2 regions of the Natranaerobius trueperi genome follow, and region 1 is predicted to be linked to the other one. Evidence: riboswitches for the same ligand, from Rfam matches in the RefSeq annotation. Region 1 holds a riboswitch; the other holds the start of a gene.
What was found. Region 1 has a riboswitch for tetrahydrofolate ahead of CDO51_RS10750 (folate family ECF transporter S component). Riboswitches for the same ligand answer to the same signal wherever they lie in the genome.

Region 1 (6,419 bases):
TGATAAGGTTATGGACCTGACTTTAGAAGAGTTTGAAGAACAACATATGCCTGAAGTTGATGATTCCATTGTAGATAGCTTAATTAATAATTTAAAAACCGATATGGAGTTATTATTAGTAATTGATGCACAGAAAGAAAAAATTGTGTTTAGTGATATAGATGTGACTCAAACTTTTGATATGGAAAGTATAGCAGAAGAAACTGATGAAAGAGAAATGACTCAACTTGGGTCAGTATTAGAAACAGAAATTAGATTAGAACAAACTTATTATGATTACAATGAATCTATGGAGTTACCTGAATTATAATGATAATTCTGGTAACTATTGATTTCTCGTAAAAGAAAAAGGATATAGATAAATTCGGAGGTGAGCTAATTGAATGTAAAAGAAAAAGCTGTAATAATGGATCAAGATAAGATAAGGCGAACTTTAACAAGGATTTCCCATGAAATTATTGAAAAAAACAAGGGGACTAGTGATCTAGCTTTAATCGGTATTAAAACGAGAGGTGTACCCCTCGCAGAGCGCTTAAAAGAATCAATTGAAAAAATTGAGGGAGACAAGGTGCCAACTGCTAACTTAGATATTACTCTTTACAGAGATGATCTTTCAACAGTAGCTGATCAACCTGTAGTTAATAACAATGAAATACCATTTTCAATAGAAGATAAGAAAGTAATTTTAGTAGATGATGTGTTATATACCGGAAGAACTGCAAGAGCGGCTTTAGATGCCCTTGTAGACATTGGACGCCCTAAAAGTATACAGTTAGCAGTAATGGTTGATCGGGGTCACCGTGAACTACCTATTAGAGCAGATTATATAGGTAAAAACTTACCTACCTCTAAGACCGAGATAGTATCAGTGAGAATTGATGAGATTGATAAAGAAGATAAGGTAGTCATAGAGGAAATTTTAGATTAAAACCAGGTAAAAGCGCCTGGTTTTCTATTATATTATAACTAAATAGTTAATTGGAGGAAATTAAAAATGAAACTTATTAAAAAGGATTATTGGAAATCATTAATTAATATGGCTGTTATTAAGTTTCTGATTCTTAGAACTTTAAAAACAAACCCATTACATGGTTATGGTATATTAAATGAAATAAAACAGTTTACAGAAGGATGTTGTACACCGACTTATGGATCAGTTTATCCGATATTAAAAGAACTATGTGAAGAGGGTTATGCAGAAGTTAAAACTTCTGTTGTTAATAATAGAGAACGAAAAGTATATTATTTAACTGAATTAGGAGAAACAGCATACTATCAAGCAAAGGAAGCTTGGGATGATATATTACCTTTTCTTGATCGAATAATAAAAGAAGATTCTAGCTTATAAATACATAGGTTTTTTATTAATTGACACTTATAGATAATTTTGCCATAATATATAGTGGGTCAATATATTGAGGGTAAATATAAACTGAAAGGAGAGAGAATATGAGCAAAATAAAGAGCTTACTTAGTAATCTTTTGAGCAGCGGAAAGAAAGAAGGGTGTTGTGGAGTTAGGATTGAGTCAGATGAATCACAACAAGTAAATAACGATGAAAAAGAAGAGGCAGAAAACCAGTAAAGAGTTTGAAAGGGGTAACTTACATGTTTGATACTGAATATTTAATTGAAGTAGCTGATTTTTTTGCTTATCTATTAGGAGAACTTATATTACTCTTTGTTGTAATTAGTTTTTTAGTAGGTTTATTACAGGAATACGTAAATCCAGATAAAATAAAAAATTACTTAGATAATAAACGATTAGGTATTTTTGGTAATATAATAGGGGCGTTTTTCGGATCATTAACACCTTTTTGTACTTGTTCAACTATACCAATTACATTAGGTTTATTAAAAAGTGGAGTTCCCTTTGGAATCACAATGAGTTTTTTCTTTGCATCACCACTTTTAAATCCAATTGTTATATTCCTGATGTTAGCATTATTTGGTGTAGAAATAACAGTAGTTTATTGGGTTATTTTATTTCCTCTATCAGTTATAATAGGAATGTTTTTAGAAAAGTTTGGATTTGAAAAAGAGCTTAAACAAGTTAAAGTAGTTAAAGACTGTGAGGGAAGTGAAGCAGCTGACTTAGAAGGCTCTTTTTTTGAGCGAATACTTCCAAGACTTAAAAATGCTAGTTATTTTGCTGGTAGCCTATTTAGGCAAGTTTTTGTTTTTTTAATATTAGGAGCTAGCGTCGGTGCCTTTATTTATGGTTTTGTGCCACAAGAGTTAATAGTTAACATTGCAGGTCCAGATAATTTATTATCTATACCAATAGCATCTATTATTGGTATTCCAATGTATGTAAGAGAAGCAACAATTTTACCAATTAGCTCTGTTTTAATAGATCATGGAATGAATGTTGGTGCAGTTATAGCTTTAGTAATTGGTGGAACAGGAGCTAGTTTACCAGAACTTACTATGTTAAATTCTATATTTAAAAAGAAATTATTAATAACTTATATAATTACAGTGATAGTTGTAGCAATCTTTGCTGGATATTTATTTAATATTCTTCTTTATATAGGTATGTAAAAGCAAGGGAGCTCCCCTGCTTTTACGGGTTATTCTGAATTGTTTTAACCGCTGGTGATTGATAAATCTTAGTATAAATAAAGGTACAAATAATACTATATCCGGGTATTAACACAAAATTAGATAATATTCTTGGTGGTAGTATAGAGATAAATGGAACACCATATATGAATTGTAGACCATAAGTTGTTAAGAAAATTGAGCTTACAAGTTGTGTGATTAAGATTGCTATACACATATGTACTCTTGACGGTGGTTGACTAGATTTTAAAAACTTTAGTATTAAAGGTGGTAAAACACCATACATAACTGTAGCCAAAAAGATCAAAGGGTTAGGAAATGCAACACCATAAGTATTCATCCAAAACCCTAGGATATTGGCGCCTCCACCAACAAATCCTCCAAGAACAGGACCAAATAAAAGTCCAGATATAATAATTGGAACAGGGCCTAAACCTAAACGGATACCACCAATTCCTCCTATTGGAATCATAACCGAAAAGAACCGTGTAAAAATTATCTCCATAGCTACTAATAATCCTGCAGTAGCAAGTTGTTTACTTGAAAAATTAAGATTTAATATTTGATTCTTATTAGACATAAAAACACCTCCTTTCTTTCTTTGTTGATGGCAGAGGGCCACAACAAGAAAGAAGGAGGTGTTCCTTCACTCTTTATTGTGACAGCGGATGCGATATCATATCGCAGGTGACTTCCCTTCGTCTAAGAGCAACATCCCATCTCTTAGCACTTTACGCATGATACCTACTCTGCCGTTTAAAATCCTTACTTAAATCATTCTATAAAACTACAATTTTTCCTTTCTATTAATTCTATGTTTATCATTTTTTTAAGCTTTGTATATATTATTTTGTCAACAGACCAAATTAATAAGATCATAATTATCAGAATAATTAGTCTCAAAATGGACACCCCTAGTTATATTTTCATATTATCTTCTTCAATAATTGAATTTTTCCTTCAGATATAATTAAAGAATTTTCATTTTGATCAAATTATGATAAGTTAGTTTAAAATAACTATTAATGGTGGTGATCTTTTGAAACAATACAATGTAGGTATATTAATTTTCGATGATGTTGAAGTGTTAGATTTTGCGGGTCTTTACGAGGAGTTTTCTGTGATTCGTTTTAAAGGACAATCTTATGATACTACGGATGACACCTTTTAATGTAGAAACAATAGCAGAATCTAATGAAAAAGTTAACTGTAGACATGGATTACAAGTACAACCAGATAAGAGTTTTGACACTAATAACAACTATGATATTTTAGTTGTACCTGGGGGACTAGGGGTTAGAGAACAATTAAATAATGAAAAAATTAGACTTTAATAGAACGAAAAATCAAAACACGATTGTTACAACATCTGTTTGTATTGGTGCTTTATTATTAGCAAATTCAGGATTATTGAATGGAAAAAAGGCCCCAACACATCATAAAAGCTTTGATCAGCTTGAAAGTTTTGATGAAATAACGGTGATTAAAGATCAAAAATTTGTTGATAAGAAAATATTATTACCTCTGGTGGAATCTCTGCTGGTATAAATATGTCATTTTATTTAGTAAAAAAACTACTAGGTACTGAAATAGCTAAAACTACTGGACGGTTTATGGAATATACAGTATACTAGCGATTACCAATTGCATATACCACACCTAGTAAAAAACCTCCAATATGCGCCCACCAAGCTATTGAAACTGCTTCACCAGCTAATGGAGCAATAGCATTTATACTTTGAAGTAATATCCATACTCCTAAAAAAATAACAGCTGGGATATGAAAAATTGTGAAAAAAATTCCTATTGGAACTAACGTTAGCACTTTTGAATAAGGGTAATATATAAAGTAAGCACCTAAAACACCTGCTACAGCACCACTAGCTCCTATAGCAGGTAAAGCTGAAGTTGGTTCACTCATTAAATGTGCTATATTACCTATGATAGCTGCTAATAGATAAAAGACTATAAACCAAAACTTACCAAGCTTATCTTCGATGTTATCACCAAATATCCAAAGGTATAACATATTACTAGCTAAATGAATAAAATTACCATGTAAAAAAGCTGAAGTTAAAAAAGTAATTAGTGGATATATAGAGGAGTTATTTATTATTTCTTCTAATACAATTCTTTGTGGGATAAATCCTAAACTAGTTACAAGGAAGTGAAGATTTTCTGTTGTTAAAGTACTTTGATAGATATATATAAGCACATTAAAGATTATTAAGGTAATTGTTACTAAAGGAAAACTTTTTGATCTAATATTATCTTTTAAAGGTATCATAGAACCACCTAACTTAATTTATCAAATAAAACCGTGGTGTAACCACGGTTTTATTATACTTTTTCTATCTTAATTTTAGTTTCATAGAGAGCGGCTTGATCTCCAGCATCAGATATATTATCTACAACTAAAGTATTGACACTTCCGCCTTTGTTTATCCATTGTCCTTCATACATATAAACACTATCTTCTCGTAAAGTCTCTTCAAATTTTATCTGTACTGAAAGAGAGCCAGCAGGGGAGATTAGAGTTACTATATCGTTTTCTGAAATTTGTTTATCGTTTGCTGTTTTAGGATTAATGTATGCTATGCCAAGTGAATTTTGTTCTTTATCTTTAAAATGTTGTGAATGTAAAGATCCCTTGTAATGTGGGGTTAGAAAATGTAAATCATATTCAGTCTGAAAATCTTTAAATGGAGTTAAATATTCAGCTAAAGGACTAATCCCTTCTTCTTTAGCTTTTTCTGAATATAATTCGAACTTACCACTTGGAGTTAAGAATTTTTTATCTTTCCATGATTGTAATGGTGCTTCAGGTAAAGGGTATGGTTCTTCTTTTATCATACTAAATGTTAATCCTTTCTGATGTTCTAATGGTTTAATAGCATCTTTTAGCCATTCATTAGAATCTTTAATAGGGAACTCTTTTAAATTCATTTCATTAGCAAGTAAATTAAATATTTCACGATCACTTTTTGTATTATTTAAATTATTGATTACTTTAGATCCATAAGAAACATAGTTGTGCCCCATAGAAGTTATATATATATCTTCCTCCTCAAGAAAACTAGTACATGGAAGTATAAGGTCAGCATTTTTAGCAGTATCTGTCATAAACATATCAACTACTATTTTAAAGTTAACTCTTTTAAAAGCTTGGTACACTTTATTAGTATCAGGAGCTTGTAAAAAAGGGTTCCCTCTAGTTACAAACATTAAATCAATCGGTGGATTATCTTCTTTAAGAATAAATTCAGCTAAGCGTCCTTTAGAAAATGTTCGGTGATTCCTATTAAGATGACTACCAGGTTAACAGTGGGATATCAATAAAATTAGTTACCTGTTTATTTGCATAATTAGCTCCACCACCTGGGATACCTATGTTACCTGTGATAGCGGCAAGAGAATCGATAGACCTAACTGTGTTAGCACTATTAGTATAACGTTGTATACCATAACCAATTAAAATTGATGATGAACCGAGATTCGCATATTCATAAGCTAATTCTTTAATTTTGTTTTCATCAATTCCTGTTTCTTTAGAGGCCCATTTAGGAGTGTATTTTTCAATATGCTTTTTAAAAGTTTTAAATCCTTTAACATATCTAGAAATGAATTTGTTATCATGGTAATTATTTGTAATTATATGGTTAGCCATAGCAAGAGCTAGAGCACCATCAGTCCCGGGTTTTAAGGAAATATATTCATCTGCTTGTTTAGCAGTCCTTGTTTTTCTAGGGTCAATAACTATTACCTTCGTTCCGTTCTTTTGAGCTAGTTTTATATAATACATCTGGTGAATAGAAGTATCAGAGGGGTTTCGTCCCCATATAAGTACTAAATTAG
Region 2 (6,419 bases), on a different contig from region 1:
TAGTGGTAACGAAAGCAGGAAAAAGATTAAAGGTAATCTTAAAGATAATCATAAATATTTGAAGCAAGTCTTTGAAAATTGCGATGATATTGATTTTCGAAAGATTAAAATTTCTGATTCAAATATAACTATACTTACAGTCTTTGTAGATGGGCTAGTAAATGAAGATATGTTAAATCGTGATGTCATCAAAGCTTTAAGTAATCACGCCCCTAATGAAACATATTCAAAAAAAATATCAAAAGAAACTGTAAGAGAAAGGTTATTCACTACAAGTACTGAGGTAGAAGAAAAGACACAGTTCAATGAACTAATTAATGATATTTTAGCTGGACAGACTGCTGTAATTGTAGACGGACTTGATAAGGGTTTTACAATTGACCTTAGGGAATGGGAATCTAGAGGAATAGAAGAACCGGCAAATGAGCAGTCAATCAAAGGACCAAGAGAAGGTTTTACAGAAACTATAAGGTTCAATACAGCACAATTAAGAAGAAGGTTGAAAACACGTGATTTTAAAATTCAACATTTAAAAGTAGGACGACAAACAAAAACAGATATAGCTGTAACTTATTGTGAGAATATCGCTGATCCAAAGGTTATCGAGGAAGTATTGAACAGAGTTAATAAAATAGATATTGATGGAGTTTTAGAAAGTAGTTATATCCAAGAATTAATTGAAGAACGATCAATTTCTATTTTTCCTGAGATTCTTGATACTGAAAGACCTGATAAAGTTGTAGGACATTTATTAGAAGGAAAAGTGGCTATATTAACTGATAATACACCATTTGCCTTGATTGTACCAGTAACTATGATAGAGTTTTTTCATACACCAGAGGACTATTATAACAGATACATTTTTACTATTGTACAACGACTTTTAAGATTTAGTAGCTTTTTTGTTGCTACTTGTTTACCTTCTTTATATATATTATTAACTACATTTCACTACGAATTAATACCAGTTGATATAATTTTTGCAGCCGCTCAAGCTAGAGAGGAAGTTCCATTTCCCCCAATCTTAGAGGTAGTATTAATAGAGTCAATGGTAGAATTTTTACGTGAAGCTAGTTTACGTCTACCAGGTCCTATAGGTCAAACAATAGGAATTGTAGGAGCTTTAGTTATCGGTGATGCAGCAGTTGATGCAGAGCTTATAAGCCCAGCTTTGGTTATATTCACCGCAGCCACTATGCTAGGTAGTTTTGCAATTCCAAACTATTCTATGGCATCTGCTGTAAGATTACTAAGATTTCCGTTACTACTTATGACTGGCGCATTTGGAGGGTTTGGGTTTGTAATTACTTGGATTATAATTGCAGTTCACCTGTGTAATTTTTATAGTTTTGGAATCCCTTTTTTACAACCAGTTGCACCATTAAAAGCTTCAGAACAGCGAGACACCATTTACAGAACACCTTTAAGATGGATGAGAAAACGTCCTACTGGTTCTGTAAATAAAAATGTCAGACGACAGAAAGGAGTGGAGGAAGAGGATTGAATAAGCATGAGAAAAGAGATATCAGCGAGTTTCAGTGGATCACATTACTTCTAGGTATGACGGTAGGTGTAGGAGTAACTACACTTCCTAGAGAAGTAGCTACTGAAGCTGGTAGAGACGGTTGGATCACAATTTTAATCGCTACTTTTTGTGTTCTAATCTATTCTTATTTATGTCTTTACTATGCTCGGCTATTTCCTGATAAAACTCTAGCAGAGTCAAGTAGAAAAGTATTAGGAAAGTTTCTAGGATCAGTGCTTATTATAATATACTCCTTATACGCTTTTGCTTTATCAGGGATAGTTTTAAGAATTTTTCTTGAAATAGCTTATGTTTATTTAGATATTACCTATTCTCTTATATTTTCATTAATCCTAATACTACCTGTTGTTGTATATATAGCTCGCTGTGGGTTAGCTACACTATCCAGATTTAGTGAATTGGTGCTATTCTTTACAGCTCCGTTATTTGTACTTTTTTGGGTTCCCATTTCGATTACAGAGTATTTAAATATCTTACCAGTATTTGAACAGGGTGTCACTACCCCTGTTTTAGCTATACGTGAACCTATATTAGCTTTTTTAGGTATTGAAATCATTTTGGTTTTTTTCCCTTATCTAAATAAACAAGAATCTGCCACTAGGTTAACTAGTATAGCAGTAATGAGTGCTGGATTTATATATACCTCTATTTTTCTAGTAACTTTAATGATGATGGGATTAAAACAACTAGTGTTAACATACTGGCCTTTTATAGAGTATTTAAAGATTATCGAACTAGTAGTCGTAGAACGTGTAGATACTACTTTTATACATTTTTGGCTTATAAAGATAATATTAGTGACTTCTATAAAATACTTTGCTGCAACTTTTTCTCTAGCTCATCTTACTAATAAGAATTTTCATGATAAATGGGCACTTTTTTCTTGGGTCATTATTCTATTTGTCTCACTCTATCCAAAAAATCTCGCACAGGCTTCAGAAATTGCAGAACACATCTCTTTTTATGGGGGAATATTTGTACTTTTTACCCCTATTATCTTGATTATAGTTGCTAAGTTAAGGGGAGTAGCAGATGTATAAAATATTAATTTTGCTTATAATATTAATCACTTTCACAGGTTGTGTAGATGACCATCAAATAGTTGATGAATTAGCTGTAATCTTAGCTATGAGTTTTGATTCTGAACCAGAAGAGGAAAATTTAATTACTTTAACCACATCAAACCCATTATTTGCTGAAGAAGCTGAAGACCCCATTCGCGTTATGTCAGTACAAGGTTATGGAGTGTCTGGAGCTTTAGATAATTGGCAAAAACATCGTAATAGAACGATTGCGCTTGGAAAGGTAGAAACTATGTTATTTGGCGAAACTTTATCAGAAGAAAATTTATCTCAAATAGTTCAAGATATCAGAAAAATTCCTGAAGTAAATGCAAATGCACTTGTTTCCTATTATCCAGGTGAAGCCCGTGATGTATTATATGAGCACCCTCCTGAAGATGGTAGAATTGCAATTTTTTTAAAAGATATGTTAGAAGTAGGAGCTACTGATCATTTAATACCAAGAATTACTCTACATGATTTATGGACAGCAATATTAACTGAAGGTAGAGACGGTTTTCTACCTATAATTGATTTAAAAGTTGAGGGTGAAATTGAAACACCTTTTATAGCTGGAGTTGCCGTATTAGATGAAGAGGGAAATATTGCAACTACTCTAGAAGATGAAAAAGGAAAGTTATTAACTAATATGCTGTTTCGTGAAACTTCGCCTAGTCTTTCAAGTAATATTTCTATTGAAGGTAATGAAGGATTAGTTAAATACACTATCCAAAGTTCTAGTATAGACTTTAATGTTGATTACAATGATAAAGAAGTTTCTGTAACCATTGAAAAAGATGTTACAGTAAATATTGATGAATTACAAATACCAGGTGTAGAAATAGTTGACGAAGAAATTTTTGATCTTATTTCTGATTTAGTAGCTAAAGATTTTGTTAATAATACACAAAGGATTTTAGAAAAATTACAAGAATATGAAAGTGACCCCTTAGGAATAGGAAGACATGTTAGAATACAACAACAAGAATATTATACAGAAGATACTTGGCGAAATGACTATCCAGACATCACCATAGATAACGATTATACTGTTTCAGTAGTTAGAGGGAACACATTAATTGAAACTTTTGACACAGATTAATGCCTGAATATTTTTAAAACTTATTGTGAAATATTACAAAATGTGTTACAGTGTAATTAATATTAAATCTCGTGGTAGAGTAGGTGCTCTGCGTTAAGTGGTAAGGGATGGAACGTTGCCCTTAGACGAAAGCTTTTTAAGCTGCGTTAGATCACCGCGTTCGCTACTACATCTATAAGGAAGACAGACCTCGTTCCTTAGGTGTGGTAGACTACCACACTAATTTTATGGAAGGAGGTTTTTTTATGAAAAAATTATTAAGTAGTCCGCATGCACTTGCAACTATGGCTTTATTAGCCGCGATCAACATCATTTTAAGTTTTGTAACATCAGGATTTACAATTTCATTTGGAGGTATTGCAGGGATTAAAATTGGTCTAGGTGGCCTTCCTGTAATTATCGCAGGTATTTTATTAGGACCATTAGCAGGAGGTGTTGTAGGGGTAGTTAGTGATCTAGTAGGCTATTTAGTTATGCCTATGGGACCTTATATGCCGCATTTTACTCTAACTGCTGCACTTACTGGAATAATACCTGTGTTAGTTATTAGAATGATTTCTAAAAATACTGACGTCCCAAACTTTTTTCAGCTAACAGTAGGTATTGGCTTAGGACAGATAATAACAACCGTACTATTAGTATCTTTCTTCTTATACAGTCTATTTGGACTTCCTCTTTGGTACACTATGGCTGGAAATGCTATCAGCCAACTCATAAGTATACCAATTTATTCTTACTTAACTTTGATTGTGTTAAAACCTGCAACTATACGGACTTTGGCTAAAGAAGCAGTCCAAAATTAAAGTAACTATTAAAGAGTCACACAATGTGTGGCTCTTTAATAATTTTCTTCGTCGAGATTTTTCTAACTATGCAGGAATTTGGTTCTTTATATGTAATTATATAATATATACAATCTATATTTTGACTTAAAATATAACTCTAATCTTAGGAGGAAATGATATGAAGAAAAAAAATAAACTGATATTTTTTATGATTCTTTTTGGGACAGTATTTTCTTTAGGTTTTTATGCTAGATCTATAGAAATTACTGAAATTTTTAATGATCTAAAAAATGAAGCAGAAGAAGTCATTGAAGAAGACGAAAATACTGTTGAAGATAATCCCCCATCTGAAAACCCTAGTGACAATGAACTTGTTAATAATAAATCAAACGAAGAAAATAATCAGAATGAAAATACCAAAGATGAGCCAAATAACCCTGAAGATGAAGATACCGAAGAAGAACAAGACAATTATTCAGAAGAATTAGCTGAACATATTGAAGAACATGAAGAATCTTTAGAAAAAGACCCTGAAGGTGAAAAAATTGTTACTAATGTTTTGGACAAGCTTGTATTAGTTAACAAAGAATTCAATTTACCTTCTGATTTTACTCCACCTGATCTTGTAGAACCTAATATTCCCTTTATTGTTGATGAGGGAGAAAGAAGATATATGAGAGAAGAAGCAGCTAGATCTTTAGAAGATTTGTTTTCATGTGCAGAAAAAGAACAGATTGGAATTATAGGTGTTTCTGGTTATCGTTCTTATGAAACACAAAGAAGAATTTTCAATAATTATGTAGAACAAAATGGTGAAGAAGAAGCTAATAAATTTAGTGCTCGACCAGGTCAAAGTGAGCATCAAACTGGGCTAGCAATGGATGTAAGTAGTGCTAGTGTAGACTTTGGCCTTAGACAGTCATTTGGTGAGACTAAAGAAGGACAGTGGTTAATTGAAAACGCACCTGATTTCGGGTTTATTATCAGATACCCTGAAGGTAAAGAGCATATAACTGGATACATATATGAGCCTTGGCACCTAAGATATGTAGGTGAAGAACATGCTCAAAAAATATCAGAAAAAGGTGTCACATTAGAACAGTATCTTGAACAACACTAAAAAATGAACAAAAAAGTCGCAGATTTTACCCTCTGCGACTTTTCTAATTATTACTCATAATTTGAATTTATGGTCTTAGAACAATTGATACATTAAAACACCAACAACCATCATTATTAAACCAATTATATTTGGAATTGATAATTTTATAATAGGATCACCAAACAGTCCAAGTAAACTTATTAGTAAGCTTGCAATTATTTGTGTTACTAACAATATAGTTACTGAATGACTTGCTCCTAAAGCACTTATCCCTTTCATGACACTAAAAACAATTACAGCTCCCATTGCTCCACCTAATAGATAGTGAGGTTTTACAGTAGTAATAGAATTGAAGTTTGGGGTACCTTCAATACTCATTAATAAGATAAAGGCAACTACAAAACCTGTACCATGGACCCAAGTGTTTGTGTGCCACAAATTAATCTCATCACTTAATCTCGCATTAAAAACTCCCTGTAGTGATACAAAAACGCCAGCTACAATTGAAAATATAATACCCTGAGCCATTAAAACACTCCTCTTCCTTTTATGTAATATTAGCTTTAGCTAAAAAGAAATATCCTTTTTCATCAGATATAGATTTTAATACCTTAAAATTATTATCTATTGCCATGTTCTCTAAATCTTCAATTTGTGGTAAGAAATGATTTGATACTGGTTCTCCAAGTTTTGTATGCATATTATTGATTTCTTCTCTAGATTTAGAATGCATAATACAAATTAGTCCACCAGGATTTAAAGATTTTGAAAATCTCTTTAAAGCTTTATCTTTCTTCTCTAAATGAGGAAATACTGAATATAA

Region 2: it holds a riboswitch for tetrahydrofolate, as region 1 does, so the genes downstream of both, CDO51_RS07030 (folate family ECF transporter S component) here and CDO51_RS10750 (folate family ECF transporter S component) in region 1, are expected to answer to the same signal.

What each region holds. Positions count from the first base shown of each region.
Region 1 covers NZ_NIQC01000029.1:16,367-22,785, forward strand. Annotated here, with positions in the region: gene CDO51_RS10730 (hypothetical protein) at 1-310, shown strand, start outside; gene pyrR (bifunctional pyr operon transcriptional regulator/uracil phosphoribosyltransferase PyrR) at 380-928, shown strand; gene CDO51_RS10740 (PadR family transcriptional regulator) at 995-1,348, shown strand; gene CDO51_RS15085 (hypothetical protein) at 1,450-1,584, shown strand; gene CDO51_RS10745 (permease) at 1,608-2,543, shown strand; gene CDO51_RS10750 (folate family ECF transporter S component) at 2,566-3,144, opposite strand; THF riboswitch at 3,225-3,318, opposite strand; gene CDO51_RS15090 (hypothetical protein) at 3,604-3,735, shown strand; gene CDO51_RS14420 (DJ-1/PfpI family protein) at 3,722-3,898, shown strand; gene CDO51_RS14425 (type 1 glutamine amidotransferase family protein) at 3,879-4,112, shown strand; gene CDO51_RS10760 (rhomboid family intramembrane serine protease) at 4,195-4,851, opposite strand; gene CDO51_RS10765 (molybdopterin dinucleotide binding domain-containing protein) at 4,905-5,789, opposite strand; gene CDO51_RS10770 (molybdopterin-dependent oxidoreductase) at 5,875-6,419, opposite strand, start outside.
Region 2 covers NZ_NIQC01000013.1:25,055-31,473, forward strand. Annotated here, with positions in the region: gene CDO51_RS07015 (spore germination protein) at 59-1,504, shown strand; gene CDO51_RS07020 (GerAB/ArcD/ProY family transporter) at 1,501-2,586, shown strand; gene CDO51_RS07025 (Ger(x)C family spore germination protein) at 2,579-3,709, shown strand; THF riboswitch at 3,783-3,877, shown strand; gene CDO51_RS07030 (folate family ECF transporter S component) at 3,955-4,512, shown strand; gene CDO51_RS07035 (M15 family metallopeptidase) at 4,673-5,614, shown strand; gene CDO51_RS07040 (DMT family transporter) at 5,690-6,124, opposite strand; gene CDO51_RS07045 (class I SAM-dependent methyltransferase) at 6,144-6,419, opposite strand, start outside.